DNA from 3 places in the Dickeya parazeae Ech586 genome. Region 2 is predicted to be linked to each of the others. Evidence: predicted binding sites of a transcription regulator. Region 2 holds the regulator's gene; each other region holds the start of a gene.
What was found. Region 2 encodes LexA, which represses DNA repair genes until DNA is damaged. Its sites were predicted from a motif close to TNCTGTATGTACATACAGNA; they were not measured.
Positions count from the first base shown of each region.

Region 1 (5,902 bases), 2.0 Mb from region 2:
AAAGCATAATCGGTAACTGGCTGAAACTGCGTGGAAACCGCGATCGCGTCATTATTGCCACCAAAGTCGGCAAGAATATGGGCGGTGTTCGGCACGGATTATCGGCGGCTTATATCCGCCGGGCGGTGGAAGATTCGCTGCGACGTCTGCAAACAGACTATATCGATCTCTATCAGTCGCATGAGGATGATAAGCACACCCCGCTGGAGGAAACCTTGTCGGCTTTCGATACGTTGATTCGCGAAGGCAAGGTGCGTGCTATCGGCGCTTCCAACTATGATGGTGAGCGTCTGGCTCAGGCGCTGCAAGTGAGCCAGGATAACCACCTGGCGCGTTATGAAACGCTGCAACCGGAATACAACCTGTATGATCGTCAGCACTATGAGACCACGCTTGAACCGGTAGTAAAAGCTAACGGGTTAGGGGTGATCGGTTATTACTCGCTGGCGAGCGGCTTTTTGTCGGGCAAATATCGCTCGGCCGCCGATTCGGTAAAAAGTGCCCGTGGTCAGGGCGTGATTGAACATTATCTCAATCCGCGCGGTCTGGCGATTTTGAACGCATTGGATCAGATTGCGGAGGCTCATCGCACCACTCCTGCTCAGGTTGCGTTGGCGTGGTTGATAGCGCGTCCCAGTGTGACGTCCCCGATAGTCAGTGCGACCTCGGTAGAGCAGGTTGCGGAGTTGGCCAGTGCCACCCGGCTGGCGTTAACGCCTTATGAGATTGAACAACTCAATAGTGCCAGTGCCTGAAGCCGAACATGGCTTGATGTGTACTAACCGCATAGCCATGGGCGATCTGGTAGTAAGCCAGATCGCCACCATCATGCTTGTGAACCATATTATTTACCGTGAGGTTAGCTTTATTTGTAGTCTACATTACCGAGGTTATGTTACCTCTTGTTTATATTTTACCCTACGGTGAAAGAACGCTAATGAAAATCGATTTGATGGCTTAGCTCGCAGTAAATACAATTTTTTCTGCGAGCTGATGAGGAATAAAAATATATTACTACTGCTATTTCAGTTTGTATTTTAATTGAGCGCGACCTGCTATTGGGGCCATGATATTTATCATTACAGTGATATTGGTTATGAAACCAGTCTGAACAATCCACCTATGCTTTTCATCCTCAGATGGTAAGAGCCAGCAAGGCTCTGCGAGCTATTCCCCTGGCAGCAGCGCTTGTCGTATGTGATGTGACATCGGTTTATTTATCATTGATGGTATTTTCTGTCGTGTTATTGGTCGCCATCGAATTACCCTTCATACTTCAAGTTGCAGGTGTGTTGGCTGCGTTCGTTCACCCGAATCACTTACCTCAGTAAGCTCATCGGGATTCACTCACTTGCCGCCTTCCTGCAACTCGAATTATTTTGGGTATATACCAATAAACTGATAGGTATGGCCGGAGAGATTTCGTATAGCTAGTGCAAGAGTTTATGAAGTGAGGGTAATTATATCCAGCAAGGCATTTATATTTATGACGACACGTGTGCTCATGAAAATATTTATAGCCATGAAAACACGAAAATAGGTCTACCCCAAATCATATGGGAGGGAGCATAAGCAGGAATGAAAAATACTGGATGGTGCCAATAAAAAACAGCCTCACATAAGCAGAGGCTGTTTTTCTGGCAGGGAAGAGCGGTAACGTAAATCTATAGAATTAACTATAGGGCTACCGCCTTTTCCACTAGCGTATGCTCAGTGGCAATTAAGCCTGAGGCTGAGTCACTACGTCTTTGATGCCTTTCACTTCGATCTCTACGCGACGATCCGGAGACAGACATTCGATCAGTGCTGCACGTGCTTTCACGTTAGCACAGGTAGAACCGGTAACCGGGTTGGCTTTACCCATACCACGAGCGGAGATCTTGTTCGACGGGATGCCTTTGTGAACCAGGTAATCCACAACAGTCTGTGCGCGTTTGGCAGACAGAGTCTGGTTGTACTGGTCGGAACCCAGACGGTCGGTGAAGCCCAGAACCACTACGGAACCGTCTTTCGGATCCAGGGTGCTCAGCTGAGTGTACAGCTGGTCCAGAGAACGCTGACCTTCCGGTTTCAGAGTTGCTTTGTTGAAGTTGAACAGAACGTCAGACTTCAGGGTGAAGCGTTTGGTCTGAACAACCGGAGCCGGAGCCGGGGTCGGAGCCGGTGCCGGAGCAATAACCGGAGCCGGAGCAGCAGTTTCCTGACCGAAACGGTAAGAAACACCCACGCTCAGCAGACCATTGTCAGGACGACCACCAACGGTAGCAGCGTCACCAATGTTGTTCACCCACTGGTAATCCAGACGGGTTGCCCAGTTTTTGGTGATTGCGTATTCAACACCCACAGCAGCCAGCGGAGAAACACCAGTGTCGTTATCGTTACGACCGGAGTTGTCATGGCTGTCAGCACGCCATACAAAACCACCCAGACGGGTGTAGACATCCAGATCGTCAACGATCGGGTAGCTCAGTTTAGCAGCCAGTTGGATACCCTGAGCTTTGAAACTACCCTGGTTGCCACCGTTATACTTCATACGGCCCAGCCAGTCATAGCCCATTTCAAAACCCAGATACTGGTTAGCCTGATAGCCACCGAATGCGCCGGCACCCAGCTGGTTCTGCGCAGCGTTGGTTGCGTTGTAACCATTGCCAGTCAGGTTGGTATCGTGGTACTGGGACCAGCCCAGTTTACCACCTGCGTACCAGGTGTTATCGTTCGGTGCGGCTTGTGCTACGGTAGCAAAGCCAGCCAGTGCCACTGCAATCGCGATAGCTGTTTTTTTCATTTTACGCCTCATTATCATCCAAATCGGCAATCAGCTCTGTAAGCTAATTAGCCTTTGGTTAAAATCCTTTCTCGGAGATATTGCCCTTGGTCTAATTACGTGCTGCCAGTGAACTGGCATTATGAAAGGGCAACTCCAGCGAGCTAAAGTCTACAACGTGGTGAGAAAGTTACAAGTATGATGTGACAGACGCCATGAAAAAACCAGTCGTTCATACATAATTACTAACAAATAATGGACGATTTTGTCAGATTACCCTGATCTCTTTTAATATTAGTACTTCGCAATAACACGTCCGGCGCTGTGTTTGCGCGGGCTACGGATAACACGCTACATCCCTGTAAGAAAAATCCTAATATTCATTCAATGATACAATCTTGAGTGAATTTTTAGTGTGGAAAAGGGTCTTGTGATTGTTTCTCCCTCTGGACGCATGATGAATCCATAGGTATTTCCATGCTGTGCCGCTCTTTGCAGCCGCATTTTTTGTTCATTATTCAGTTCGTCTGGCAGCCAGCACAGAACGACGCTGTAATTACCCGTCATTAACGCCTTCTCCATTGCATCAACGGTCGATACCGGATTGAGGCGATGAAGCTCGATCATCTTTTCCAACGGTAAGCCTGTCTGTTGTAGCCACAGGCGGCTCAGTTTTTGCTGTGGGGAAAGCCAAAGTAGCCAGCGTGATTGCGTACCCAATTGCTGCAACAAAGGCAGCAGTAACGGCGTCAGCATGGGATGGTCGTCACCATAGACGATTTCGCTGATGAAGCCGCTGGAAGCGGTTTGAGGCATCGCGTTATGACCCAGGCGTGACGTGTTGCAGACATGACGAGAACGGATGGTTTGAGTACGCATAGTTTCTTTACCTCACAGCTATACTGTATGGGTGTACAGTATCTTTTGTGTGGGCAAAGATCAACCGGAATTTCTGAAAGCGCTTCGCATAATCGTCATGTTATTGCCGGTATGACATGTTTTGTATTTGAAGACCGGGTTTTGCTGTGTTTAATTAATTGTTCCCGTTGCAGATGTCTTTGGTAAACAGGGAAAAACATTCAATACAAGGAATAAGTAATGAAAAAGCTATGTGAAAAAAGGATTTTACAGGCGAAAACCGTGTTTTCCTCATTGGGAACTATTTTCTCTCGCTCACAGTTCGGCGGTTACAGTATTGCGGCGGATGGAGTGATTTTCGCGCTGGTATCCGGTGGAGAACTCTATTTGCGGGCGGCTCGTCATAATGAAGCCTTTTTTCTCGAAGAGTGCGCGCCAAAACTCATCTATACCAAACGCGGTTTGCCGGTACCGCTCAATTATTATTTGGTTGGGGAGTCACTCTGGCAGGATGAGCCGGCACTGCTGGAGCTGGCGCGATTATCTTTGCAGGGTGCGCGACAGGATAAAGCAGCCAGAAAGCGTTGTATCAGGCTAAAAGACCTGCCAAATATCAATCATGATCTGGAGCGGTTACTCTGGAAGGTAGGCATTAGAAACATCGATGAGCTACACCGGCTTGGCGCAAAAACCAGCTACCTGAAACTGCGCACCATCAGCCAGAATTTGAGCGTTAATGTACTACTGGCATTGGCCGGTGCTATTTGTGGTGTACATCAGGCTGCGCTGCCGCAAGGCATACGCAGCGAATTGCTTGAGTGGTTCGAGAAGGCCAGTCCCCAAGCCTTGAGACCACCCAGACTGAATTAGTTAGTGGGCAGAGGTCTGTTGTCGATTCCGATGCATCGGTTCCTGTGGTCGATTTTCTTCAGCAATCATCTGGTTTTTCAGTTGCGTCAGTTCCGGCAACAGGCCGATTATCAGGTTAATCTGTTGTAATACCAACTGCTCCTGACTGTCCTGCTCCGGCGACAGGCTATGGATACGATGTTTCAGTGCTTCCAGTTCTTTATCCAACGTGGTCTGGTCGCGATTGTCCTGATGAAGCGCATCATCGACGTAACAAACGGCGTCGTTCAGCAATTGCAATGTTTCAGTCGACTGAATATGTTCCCGATGCGCTCCCAGCGTGGAGATATATCCCAACAAGGTATGGTTGAGACACATCAGCCGGAAGGCGTTTTCCAGTGAGCCCGGCCGGGCATGCGGCTCGGCCGACATATTGGACACCACCGAGGCCAGTTCCGCATCGCTATTGTGGGCGTCACGCCGGGCGATTCGGTAAGGCAGTCCGTTATCTTTGCCCTGATGATATTGCACCATAATGGCATCGAGGTAGCGGCAATTCATGTCCATGGCTTTATTGATCACCGCAGGCAGGCCGCGGAATCGCCAGTCTGGCCAGATAAAACTGACCGCTGCCCAGGCAATACCACAGCCCAGTAATGTGTCGACGACTCTGGGGATGGCGACTTCCAACCCTTCTCCCAGTAGATTAAAACACATCAGCACCAGCAAGGTGATAAACAGCGTGGCCTGAGCGTATTGCACCGTGCGAAACGCGAAGAACAGCACCCCGCTGATAACAATTAACGCCAGTTGTCCTTCCAGTGACGGCACGATGTATAGCAGCGGCACTCCGATCAGTACCCCGCCCAACGTTCCGAGGATACGCAGCGCCAGACGTCGGCGAGTGGCGTTATAGTTAGGCTGGCAGACAAACAGGCTGGTCAGCAGGATCCAGTAACCGTGGTGTAAACCGGTAAATTGAATAATCGCATAGCCGACACACAGCACCAGCGACATACGCACCGCGTGACGAAACAGTGAAGATTGCGGTGTGAGATGGCGACTGATACGCAACCGGATATCGCTCCAGCCGGTAATTTTATCGTCCGATAACCGACTTTCTACCGGCAGGCGATGATTGTGGCGTTCAAGCGTCTGCTCGGACTGGATATTGATGAGCTGGGCGTCAATCGCTTGCAGGTTATTGAGGAGATAGCGTAGCGCTTTGATGTATACGGTTTCCACACCCTGAGCCGCCAGCCTGTCGATAGCCGCGTCGAGGTGGGAAAAGGCCCGTTCGATTCGGTAATCATGCTGGTATTTCTGCCGCAATAAAATGGATTGCGACACCTGCTGGCAAGCGCGGGACAGCATAAACAACAGGCGTTGAAACCGGAAAGGCACATCGCTGTAGCGTAGCATATGCCGCAG
Region 1 is NC_013592.1:3,377,187-3,383,088, reverse strand. It holds gene DD586_RS14825 (aldo/keto reductase) at 1-755, shown strand, start outside; gene ompA (porin OmpA) at 1,721-2,785, opposite strand; gene sulA (SOS-induced cell division inhibitor SulA) at 3,149-3,643, opposite strand; gene DD586_RS14810 (TfoX/Sxy family DNA transformation protein) at 3,863-4,492, shown strand; gene yccS (YccS family putative transporter) at 4,493-5,902, opposite strand, start outside.
Region 1: a site for LexA is predicted at 3,665-3,684, ahead of sulA (SOS-induced cell division inhibitor SulA). Genes of this name have one in related genera too.

Region 2 (5,902 bases):
GCTTTCTTTCTCCAGCGCACCACGGCTGATGGACGGGTTAGCACTCAGTAATGCCAGCGTAATGGCATAGCGCTGCAGTGTTTCACGCACACCGGCGGCCAACAATTGCAACGTACGGATACGCGCAGGGTTCAGTTCCAGCACATCATCTCGAGTCTGAATCAGTTGCTGATTCGCCAGCTCAGCGATCAGGTCATTCAGTACACTCGCCAGTGCGGTTTTCTCGTAATGCAGGAACAATTCAGCCTGCAGCAGCGGATAAATCAGCGTTATCTGGCGTAACAGCTCTGTGGTCGTGATACGACGGCAGTGCATTACGATGCTGGCAACCAACGACGGCAGTACCAGCATATGCTGGATGTTATTGCGATAGTACGTCATCAACACCGCCTGCTCGCGTGGCAGGATGATGATGTCGCCGACGTTATCCTTCTCCACCTCAAACTTATCCATACCCAGCGCGTGATCCAGCAGCTCGGCGGCGGTCCGATTCGGCACGGTGGCATCCTGGTTGTAAGGGACATTACGCAGCAGTTGCAGGTAACACTCCAGTTGCTCTTCCATCTGCTCACGGGTTAACGCCCGCTGACGGGAGGCGAGCAGCGCAGTACAACACAGGTTCATCGCGTTGGCTGCTGCGGCATTGTTGATACGCACCATGATGTTATCGGCGATATCCTGCACGGTTGGCGTCAACCAGGCCGGTCGTTGCGGATCGATAGGATCGATGGCATCACGCCACTGCGGTACGTGATGGTTGAGGTACGTGGTCAACGACAGCGGTTCGCCGATGTTCACATATCCCTGACCGAGGTTACGCAGTTTGCGTAACCCGCGCACCATTTGCAGGAAACCTTCTTTTTCTTTGGTCGCGCCGCGCAGTTCTTTCGCGTAGGTGCCCACCTCCATCACATGCTCATAGCCGATGTAAATCGGCACCAATGTGATAGCGCGAGTCCCGCCGCGCAGCATCGCCTGAATGGTCATGGCCAGCGTGCCGGTCTTAGGTTCCAGCAAACGACCGGTACGGGAACGGCCGCCTTCGACAAAGTATTCCACCGAATAACCCCGCGTGAACAATTCACCCAGATACTCGCGAAACAGCGTGGAATAGAGTTTGTTGCCCTTGAACGTGCGGCGGATAAAGAAAGCGCCAAGGCGACGGAAAATGGGGCCAGCCGGCCAGAAGTTAAGGTTGATGCCAGCAGCGATATGCGGTGGCACCAGGCCCTGATGGTACAAAACGTAGGAGAGCAGCAGATAGTCCATGTGACTGCGGTGGCAGGGAACATAGACGATTTCGTGTCCGTCTTGTGCCAGCTGACGTACCCGTTCGGCATTATGCACGTTGATGCCTTGGTACAAGCGGTTCCAGGTCCAGCTCAGTACACGGTCTGATAACCGCACGGCTTCGTAAGAGAAGTCGGCGGCAATCTCTTCCAGCAGCGTGATGGCGTTTTGCTGGGCTTTGTCATGCGAAATCTTTTTAACCCGGGCTTCATCGTCAATCGCTTTGGCGATAGCGCGGGAAGACAACAACTTATTGAACAGTTCCTGACGGACCGGCAAGCGCGGGCCGACTGCCGCCAGCCGCAGACGAGAAAAGTGCATCCGTGCTACGCGCGCCAGTTTGTGGGCGATAGTCTTATCGGTGCCGTGCTCGGTCGCCATGTAACGCAGTGATACGGGGACGGAGAAACGTACAAAGCTGTCGCGTCCCAGCCATAACACGGCGAAGAATTTTTCAATACCGTTCAACAGGCGCAGATGCGGTGTGCCTTGGCTCTGCCCTTCGCGACCGGGCGAACGACCGAACATGACGGATACCGGCACCATCTGTATATCGAGTTGCGGATTGTTACGGTGCAAATCCAGATAATCGTGGAACAGCTTTATTGACTGCTGTTTAGGCACGTAATAACGGAACAGACGCGGACCGTCATTAACGAAAACGTAGCTCGGTAAGGTTTTTCCGTCGATCTGCAGCGGTTGCAACGGATCGGGCAGGCCTTGCTCCAGACATTTCGTGCGCAGAGTCAGCAAATCCGCCTTGGAGTTGTAAGGCAGGACATAGAAAATGGGCCGCGCCGGATCCAACCGTTGTTCATTAATGGGATCCTGTGGAATGACCTTACTTTTAACCAGTAATTTTAGCGGGAAATTCAGTAGTTTATAGTAAATTATACGCCAACCTGACATAACAACCAGAAGCCTCTTGTTAGCAATTCGGGCCAAGGATACCAGAAACCAGACAGGATATCTGTGGTGATGAAACCTGTGGGGCGCGTTAAAATCATGGCCAATCACAAATTAAAGGCGGAGTACGCATGAACAAAGCAACCGGAATGACCCGCATCATCAAAGCGACGGGTTATTCGCTGCAAGGATTGAAACAGGCATGGCAGCATGAGGCGGCGTTTCGACAGGAACTACTGCTTACGCTTGCCGCGGTGATTATTGCCTGTTGGTTGCCAGTCTCCATGGTGGAACGACTGCTGTTGATCGGTGCAGTCGTGCTGATCGTACTGTTTGAGCTGGTCAATAGCGCGATTGAAGCGGTGGTGGATCGCGTCGGTACGGATTACCACGAATTGTCAGGCCGGGCCAAAGATATCGGCTCGGCGGCGGTATTCGTCGCCTGTCTGCTGGCGGCAGTCGTGTGGAGCGCGATACTGTGGAGCCGTTTTGCGTGACGCTCTGCATAATCACAGAAAAATCCGTGCAATAGCGATCTCGCGGTTCCCATAGGCACTTTCCCTGTATATACTCACAGCGAAACTGTATAAACAAACAGGGGGCGGAATGAAAGCGCTAACTACCAGACAACAGCAGGTTTATGATCTGATTCGCGATCATATTTCACAAACCGGTATGCCGCCCACCCGGGCCGAAATTGCCAGTCAGTTGGGCTTCCGCTCGCCCAATGCAGCCGAAGAACACCTCAAGGCGCTCGCGCGTAAAGGCGTCATTGAAATCGTGACGGGCGCTTCTCGCGGAATCCGCCTGTTGATGGAAGAAGAAGATCAAGGTTTGCCGCTAATTGGCCGTGTCGCCGCCGGTGAACCGCTGCTGGCTCAGCAGCATATCGAATGTCACTATCAGGTTGATCCCGCCATGTTTAAACCCAGCGCTGATTTTCTGCTGCGGGTGAGTGGGATGTCGATGAAAGACATCGGTATTCTGGATGGCGACCTGCTGGCGGTACATAAAACGCAGGATGTGCGTAACGGTCAGGTTGTTGTCGCACGTATTGAAGATGAAGTGACGGTTAAACGCTTGAAAAAGCAGGGCAATATTGTGCAGTTGCTGGCAGAAAATAAAGAGTTTTCACCGATCGTTGTCGATTTGCGTGAGCAAAACTTCTCCATTGAAGGGTTGGCGGTGGGTGTTATCCGCAATAGCGACTGGAGCTGACGCCCCTTTTCCAGTCCGCCCTTGATGGGTGATGCGCATTGCCCATACTGGTGTCCGGTGTGTCTGGATGGGCACCTTTATCTCCCGGTTTGATCTCCGGTTTGCGTCAGGGAAGGGCGATGAATTCAGAAATGAATTCAGGAGAAGCAATAGATTCAAGAGACATCAGGATAAAACAGTGTGAAGCAACGCTTCACACTCGGCACGTCGTCGTTTTCGCTGTTCAGCGTTTTTTAACAGGGATGCTGTGATCGTGATGGCAACTGTCCCGATGTTCGCAAGATTCAACCTGTTGGCATTCGCCACACAAACCATGCGCTTCCACCACGCTGTGACGCAAGGCAAAACCTGCCTGTTTGGCTAACTGGTGCAGGGTTTCTTCCACCCCTTCCGTCTGGCGTTCTGTTACTTGTCCACACCGATCGCAGATAAACAGCGCCGACGTATGGCTGTGCTCCTCGAAATGATGGCACAGCACATAACTGTTGGTGGATTCCACCTTGTGGATAAAACCTTGTTCCAGCAGAAAATCCAGTGCGCGATAGACGGTGGGGGGTTTAGCCTGCGGCTCGGAAACACGGAGCAGATCCAGCAGATCATATGCGCTGATCGCACCAGGCTGCAGGGCCATCAAACGCAACACCTCCTGACGTTGAGGAGTCAGACGTACATTGCGTTGCTGACAAAGCCTTTCAGCCTGGGCAACAAGTTTGTCCGGATTGGTTGAATCCATAGCAGTAACCCTGAAGCGAGTGTGAAATTATCCCGGCATAGTATCATGACTGGACAAAAACGCCGAGATAGGGACATCAAGGTTACTTGGGTGGCTCCCGCATTAGGGGACTTCGTCTGGTGAGCCCGAAGTCACTTAGACTACCAGGTCTATCAGTAATGCACGTGCGGCGGTTTCTGCCCGAATGATAACGCTCTTTTCCTGCTGAACAAACGCACCGTCGCCACAACGCAATACGCTCGGTATCGGTGCACTATTCCCATTAATATGCAGAGTGCCGTAAATCGACTGCAGATAAGCCCGGTTGCCGTTCAGTGTCAGGTGATGTTGTTCACCGGCGGCTAGATTTACATGGTGAATCCAGACCTGCTGACGCAGATGGAGGGCGTTAGCCGATTCATCCGGCGATGCAATTAATTGATAAGGCTGTTGCTCTTCCACCCGCAACCGTTGCAGACACTGGTTCTCCCGTGTCGGACACGCGTCCAGCCACAGTTGTAGCCGGGTCAGCGGCGTCTCACTGCCAGTATTGTGCTCGCTGTAGCTGATATTGGGTTGCGTGGCGAGCAACAAGGCTTCGCCAGCTTTGGCCCGGGTATGGTTGCCGTTGCTATCGCGATATTCTGCTTCACCCTGCAAGATGATATTCAGGATATCCACGCGAGGATAGGAACGTGGCTGAAAGGAGGCGCCGGGGGCCAGTACTTCCTGATTGAGTACCCGCAGCGAGGCAAAGCCCAGCAGATCAGGATCAAAGTAATGACCGAAAGAAAAGGTATAGCGCGCCTGCAACCAGCCATAGTCAGCCTGGCCGCATTGTTCTGCTGCTCTGCTAATGATCATGGTATTCGACCCTGAGAATTATTGATAAGGCGATAGTAATTGTCTGGACGATGGATTGTTAGCCAGTTAATCTGGTCGGTACGTTCAAAAATCCTGAATGAGTGAGTAAATGGCAAAGGAACGGGCACTAACACTGGAAGCCTTGAGAGTCATGGATGCTATCGATCGCCGGGGAAGTTTTGCCGCCGCGGCCGATGAGCTGGGGCGTGTACCTTCTGCCCTGAGTTATACCATGCAGAAACTGGAAGATGAGCTGGATGTCGTATTGTTCGACCGTTCCGGGCATCGCACGAAATTCACCAATGTCGGGCGAATGTTGCTGGAGCGTGGGCGCATCTTGCTGGAAGCTGCCGACAAGTTGACGACGGATGCCGAAGCGCTGGCACGTGGATGGGAAACCCATCTGACCATTGTGATGGAAGCGCTGGTGCCGACCGAGCGGTTTTTCCCTTTGCTGGATAAGCTGTCGCTTAAGGCCAATACCCAGGTGTCATTATTGACGGAGGTACTGGCAGGAGCATGGGAGCGGCTTGAGCAAGGACGGGCGGATATTGTTATCGCGCCGGACATGCACTTTCGTTCGTCTTCGGAAATCAACACCCGCAAGCTTTATTCAATGAAGAGCGTGTATGTGGCAAGCCCGGACCACCCGATTCACGATGAGCCTGAGCCGTTGTCGGAAGTGACGCGGGTTAAATATCGCGGTATTGCGATTGCCGATACTGCCCGCGAGCGCCCTGTGCTGACGGTGCAACTGCTGGATAAGCAGCCGCGTCTGACCGTGAGTTCGATGGATGACAAACGACGGGCGTTGCTGGCCGGACTGGGGGTAGCGACAATGCCCTATGAACGGGTGGCGCAGGATATTGCCGAAGGCAGGTTGCGAGTCGTCAGCCCGGAAAACATCATTGA
Region 2 is NC_013592.1:603,342-609,243, forward strand. It holds gene plsB (glycerol-3-phosphate 1-O-acyltransferase PlsB) at 1-2,199, opposite strand, end outside; gene DD586_RS02740 (diacylglycerol kinase) at 2,328-2,693, shown strand; gene lexA (transcriptional repressor LexA) at 2,803-3,414, shown strand; gene zur (zinc uptake transcriptional repressor Zur) at 3,638-4,147, opposite strand; gene DD586_RS02755 (pirin family protein) at 4,283-4,990, opposite strand; gene DD586_RS02760 (LysR family transcriptional regulator) at 5,100-5,902, shown strand, end outside.

Region 3 (5,902 bases), 1.7 Mb from region 2:
TGGGTGCCCAGCAGGTGATCCGGGTCGTACAGCCGGAATGCCAGCCCCAGTACAGTCGCGACAGGGGCCAGTGTGATATAGCGTTTGTTCCAGGTCAGCCGCATCCCCAGCACCTGTTGGCCTTGCCAGTGGCCGTAGCACACCACGCCAAGATCAGGGATAGCACCGGCATCGGACCCGGCTTCCGGGCTGGTCAGCGCGAAACAGGGGATCTCATCACCACGCGCCAGCCGGGGAAGGTAGTGGTTTTTCTGCTCGTCGGTGCCGTAGTGTTGCAGTAACTCACCGGGGCCGAGCGAATTGGGAACGCCGACGGTGATTGCCAGGATGCTGGAGACGCCCGCCAGTTTTTGCAACACCATCGCCTGCGCGTAAGCGGAAAATTCCAGCCCGCCGTACTCTTTTTTGATGATCAGCGCGAAGAAGCGATGTTGTTTCAGTAATGCCCACAGTTCCGGCGGTAAATCGGCGCGCTCATGGGTGATCTCAAAGTCGTTTGCCATGCGGCAGGCTTCTTCCACCGGCCCGTCCAGAAAGGCCTGTTCTTCCGGTGTGAGCGCCGGTCGGGGGTAAGCATGCAGGGTGCGCCAGTCTGGCGTGCCGCGAAACAATTCGCCTTCCCACCAGGTAGTACCGGCATCAATCGCCTCTTTTTCCGTTTTCGACATCGGCGGCATAACGCGGCGGAACGCCGCCAGCGCCGGTGCAGCTAACCATCGCCGCCGCCACGGTGTCGCCAGCAACGGCACGAGTACAAGAGCGAGTGGGAGCAGCAACCAGGCTGACCACACATGCAGCGACGCCATGACGACAACCCAGAGTACAAGTACCGCACTGCTCAGCCACAGTGAAGCCCGGTGGTAGAGCAGAGCGCCGATAAGCAGCAAGACGATCAGGACACTGACTGCAACCATAATTTATTCTCCAGTCCGCTTAATCCGTTTACGTTTGTGGTCTGACCTGTTGGTATAGTGTGGTTTTAGTTCAGTAAGGTGTTTTTATCAATTCATTTACAACGCAATTACAACTTAACTCACAAACTCGCTGCCGGATGAAACCTCGGGTGCGCGATGCCGTCGTTTGGCAATTGTCTGCTTCTCGTCGTTTGGGCGATCCGCTACACTGCACGGCAATACAGGTTGCGTCTCTTTATGGCGTGGAATGGCGGGCATCGCCCGGTAACAGGGTTCATCATGACCCGATGTTTCACCCCATGCCTCACCAGAGGCTCCGCCTACATATCATGATGTCATTGAATGAGAGGATTCCATGTACCAGGACTTAATCCGTAATGAGCTGAAAGAAGCGGCATCCACACTGAATACATTTTTAAGTGATGATGCCAATATTCAGGCAATTCAGGATGCGGCGGTTTTGCTGGCGGATGCCTTCAAGGCAGGCGGAAAGGTGCTCTCCTGCGGTAACGGCGGTTCTCATTGTGACGCTATGCATTTCGCTGAAGAACTCACCGGCCGCTACCGTGAAAACCGCCCTGGTTACCCGGCTATCGCCATTTCTGACCCAAGCCATCTGTCCTGTGTCAGTAACGATTTTGGCTATGACTTCGTGTTCTCCCGTTATGTCGAATCGCTGGGACGTGAAGGGGATGTCCTGCTGGGGATTTCCACTTCTGGTAATTCCGGCAACATCATCAAGGCTATCAGCGCGGCCCGTGCCAAGCGTATGAAGGTGATTACACTGACCGGCAAAGATGGTGGCAAAATGGCCGGTACCGCCGATGTGGAAATTCGCGTACCGCATTTCGGTTACGCTGACCGGATTCAGGAAGTGCACATCAAGGCTATCCATATTCTGATCCAGTTGATTGAAAAGGAAATGGCTGGCAACTGATTGCCTGCCATGAGGCGCCGTCGTCATACGCGCAGCAGTAGCAGCAGTAGTAGTGAAAGGAACCAGACATGTGTGAACTGCTTGGGATGAGTGCCAACGTCCCAACGGATATCTGTTTCAGTTTTACCGGCCTGATGCAGCGGGGCGGCCGTACCGGGCCGCACCGTGATGGCTGGGGGATTACGTTCTACGAAGGAAACGGCTGCCGTACCTTTAAAGACCCTCTACCCAGCTTTACCTCGCCGATTGCCGAATTGGTGCAGAACTATCCTATTAAATCCTGCGCGGTGGTTTCTCACATCCGTCAGGCCAACCGTGGCGCGGTCGCGCTGGAAAATACCCACCCGTTTACCCGCGAGTTGTGGGGCCGGAACTGGACGTTCGCCCATAATGGTCAGCTTAAGGGGTATCGGCGTTTGAAAACCGGCCATTTTCGTCCGGTTGGGGAAACGGATAGCGAGTACGCGTTTTGCTGGCTGTTGTACCAGTTGTCGCAACGCTACCCGCGTACGCCGTCTAACTGGCCTGCTGTGTTTCGCTACATCGCCACACTGGCGGAGCAGCTACGCAAAAAAGGAGTGTTTAACATGTTGCTGTCGGACGGGCAGTTCGTGATGGGATTTTGCTCGACGCACTTGCACTGGATCACCCGGCGAGCACCGTTTGGCAAAGCGACCTTACTGGATGACGATGTTGAGATAGACTTTCAGCAGCAGACCACACCTAACGATGTGGTCACTGTGCTGGCGACGCAACCGCTGACCGGCAACGAAACCTGGCATCGGATTCTGCCAGGCGAGTTCGCGTTATTTTGTTTTGGCGAGCGCGTAATGTGATTCTGGCTGACCAACGGGCGCGGACTGGTTAACCACGTACTGCCCGTTGAGCACCGACACCGCTGGCGGCTGATGCATGCGGTTGAAGTAAGCGTAGCCCGGCTGCAACTGACTCCAGAATTTATAGTAGTTGGAGCGGCTGTGGCGCTTCATGTTCTGCTCGGTCATGCGGAACGGATAAATCGCCAGCTCGACTTTCTGCTGCCCGTTGCGCAGTGCTTTCTCCACGTAAGTGTAAATCTCTTCGATGTATTTGTTGGTCATGGCGTAGCAGCCGATAGACACACACTCACCGTGAATCATCAGGTAACGACCGGAATAACCGTGCGCGCGGTCGTACTCGTTCGGAAAGCCGACATTAATGGCGCGATAATAGTGGCTGTCCGGTTTAAGCTGTTTTAAATCAACCTGATAAAACCCTTCCGGGCTTTTGAAGTCGCCTTCGGTCATTTTAGGACCCAGACCGCCGGAGTATTTACAAATCGGGTAACTCTGTACCAGTTTGTATTCGCCGCCAATCATGGCATAAAGCTCCAGCACCCGTTCTTCCTTGAAGATCTGAATATAAACCGGTGAACCAGCAACCTGCTGTTTGGTTTCTGTCGCTACCGGAGAGACCTGATTGGCGTAGCTATTGCTGATGGCGACGGAAGGTAAAATAAACAACATCGCAAGCGAAAACGCGACTTTGTGCATTGTTAATCCTGATTATTGGCACTGTGATTCTGTCTGATACGGCGTGTGGCGGTGATGCCCCCGTATTCCCTTATCTGTCAGGCTTGGTCCTGCCATTAGGCTATGCCCCATAGCGAGGGATAGCCTGATGTCAAGTCGCGCCACCACATTATCACCGTATCTGTTTTATTCAGGAAGGAAAAAAGAATAAAAAATCGGACTATTCCGGCTGATAGCGCCAGGCTAATCACGCTGCCGTATTGACTGGGTGGCATCACGTTAAGAGAAGATATTGCCTGTCGCAAAAATTAACTGTATATTTATCCAGTTAATTGGAGGGGCGATGCGCAAAATCATTCATGTTGATATGGATTGCTTTTACGCCGCAATAGAGATGCGGGATAATCCGCGCCTGCGTGATATCCCGCTGGCGATTGGCGGCAGTGCCGATCGCCGCGGTGTGATTTGTACCGCCAACTACCCAGCGCGCCGTTATGGCGTCCGCAGTGCGATGGCGACGGCTACCGCGTTGAGACTGTGCCCGCATTTGACCTTGTTGCCCGGCCGTATGGAGGTTTACAAAGCCACCTCCCTCCAGATCCGCGCGATATTTTCCCGCTATACCTCGTTGATTGAACCGCTGTCGCTGGATGAAGCCTACCTTGATGTGACGGATAGCCCGCACTGCGGGGGTTCCGCCACCCTGATGGCACAGGAAATTCGCCAGACGATTTTTGATGAACTGCATCTGACGGCATCGGCAGGTGTCGCACCCATCAAATTTCTCGCTAAGGTTGCTTCTGAACAGAACAAACCCAATGGGCAGTGTGTCATTGCCCCCACGCAGATGGAGGCGTTTCTGCTGGCGTTGCCGCTGGAAAAAATCCCCGGTGTCGGCAACGTGACCGCCCGACGGCTGGCAGAGTGCGGTTTACATACCTGTGCGGATGTCCGTCGTTACCCTCTGAGCGAACTATTGCGGGAATTCGGTAAATTCGGCCGGGTGTTGTGGGAGCGCTGCCACGGTATTGATGAGCGCCAGGTCTCGCCGGATCGCCTACGAAAATCCGTTGGCGTAGAAAAGACCCTGGCACGGGATATTCACGACTGGACTGCCTGCGAAGCGCTGATTGAACGATTGTACGACGAGCTGGAGCTACGCCTGCGACGTGTTCGTCCGGATCTGCATATCGCCCGCCAGGGGGTCAAACTGAAATTTGATGATTTTCGTCAGACCACGCAGGAGCATGTCTGGCCGGTACTCAATAAGCCGGATTTGCTAAGGCTGGCGCGTGAAAGTTGGGAGCAGCGGCGTGATGCCCGGGGCGTGAGGCTGGTGGGGTTGCATGTGTCGTTGATGGACCCACAGCTGGAACGGCAACTGCTCTTGCCGTGGGATTGACGTTTGGCAGTAAACGAACGTGTTTCGGTATCTGGCGGTGATGCCCGCATTAGCAGGCATCACCGGCGCAGATTAGGCGCGTTCCGGAATGGCTTTCAGCAACGCCGTCAGCAGCGTCCAGTACTGACCGACGCTGGCGATATGAACCCGTTCATCCGGTGAGTGTGGGCCTCTGATGGTTGGCCCGATGGAAACCATATCCATATCTGGATACGGTTTCTTGAACAAACCACACTCCAGACCGGCATGGATCACCATGATGTTGGGGGTTTTACCGAACAGCTTCTGGTACGTTTCGCGTACCAGATGCATCACAGGTGACTGTGCATCCGGCTGCCAGCCAGGGTAGCCGCCCTTGGCCTCGGTATCAGCACCCGCCAGTTCGCCCAGCGAAGTCAGCATGCTGACCACGTAGTCTTTACCGCTATCGACCAGCGAGCGGATCAGACAGTGAATGTCTGCCTGCGTCTCGGTCATACTGACGACGCCAACGTTTAGCGACGTTTCCACCACGCCTTTGATGTCGTCACTCATGCGGATAACGCCATTCGGTGTGCTGTTCAACAGCGCGATGAAACGATCCCGGCTGGCGGTAGTCAGCGCAGTCGTGGCGCTTTCTGTGGTTTCCAGCAGCAAGGTGATATTTTTTTCTACGGCGGCGAGCTCATGTTTGAGGACGGCCAGATAGGCTTGCGCGGCGTCTTTCAGGGCATCCACGTGATGAGCGGATACCGCCAGGGTCACCGCACCTTCACGCGGAATCGCGTTGCGCAGTGTGCCGCCGTGCAGGTCGATAACCCGCAGATCCAGCTCGGTGGCGTAGTGCGCCAGAAAACGCGCCAGCAGTTTATTGACGTTGCCAAGCCCCAGGTGAATGTCGCAACCGGAATGGCCGCCTTTCAGCCCCTTGATGACCAGTTTCAGCGTCTGGTAACCGGCTGGAACGGCTTCGCGCTGTAACGGCAGACGGGTCAGAAAATCGATACCGCCCGCACATCCCATGTAAACTTCGCCTTCTTCTTCCGAATCGGTATTGATCAGAATATCGCCCTGAAGCCAGTTGGGTTGCAGGCCGAACGCACCGTCCATACCGGCTTCTTCCGTCATGGTCAGCAGCACTTCCAGCGGCCCGTGCTCT
Region 3 is NC_013592.1:3,694,647-3,700,548, reverse strand. It holds gene fadE (acyl-CoA dehydrogenase FadE) at 1-914, opposite strand, end outside; gene lpcA (D-sedoheptulose 7-phosphate isomerase) at 1,270-1,851, shown strand; gene DD586_RS16150 (class II glutamine amidotransferase) at 1,920-2,687, shown strand; gene dpaA (peptidoglycan meso-diaminopimelic acid protein amidase) at 2,658-3,383, opposite strand; gene dinB (DNA polymerase IV) at 3,706-4,764, shown strand; gene pepD (beta-Ala-His dipeptidase) at 4,837-5,902, opposite strand, start outside.
Region 3: a site for LexA is predicted at 3,673-3,692, ahead of dinB (DNA polymerase IV). Genes of this name have one in related genera too.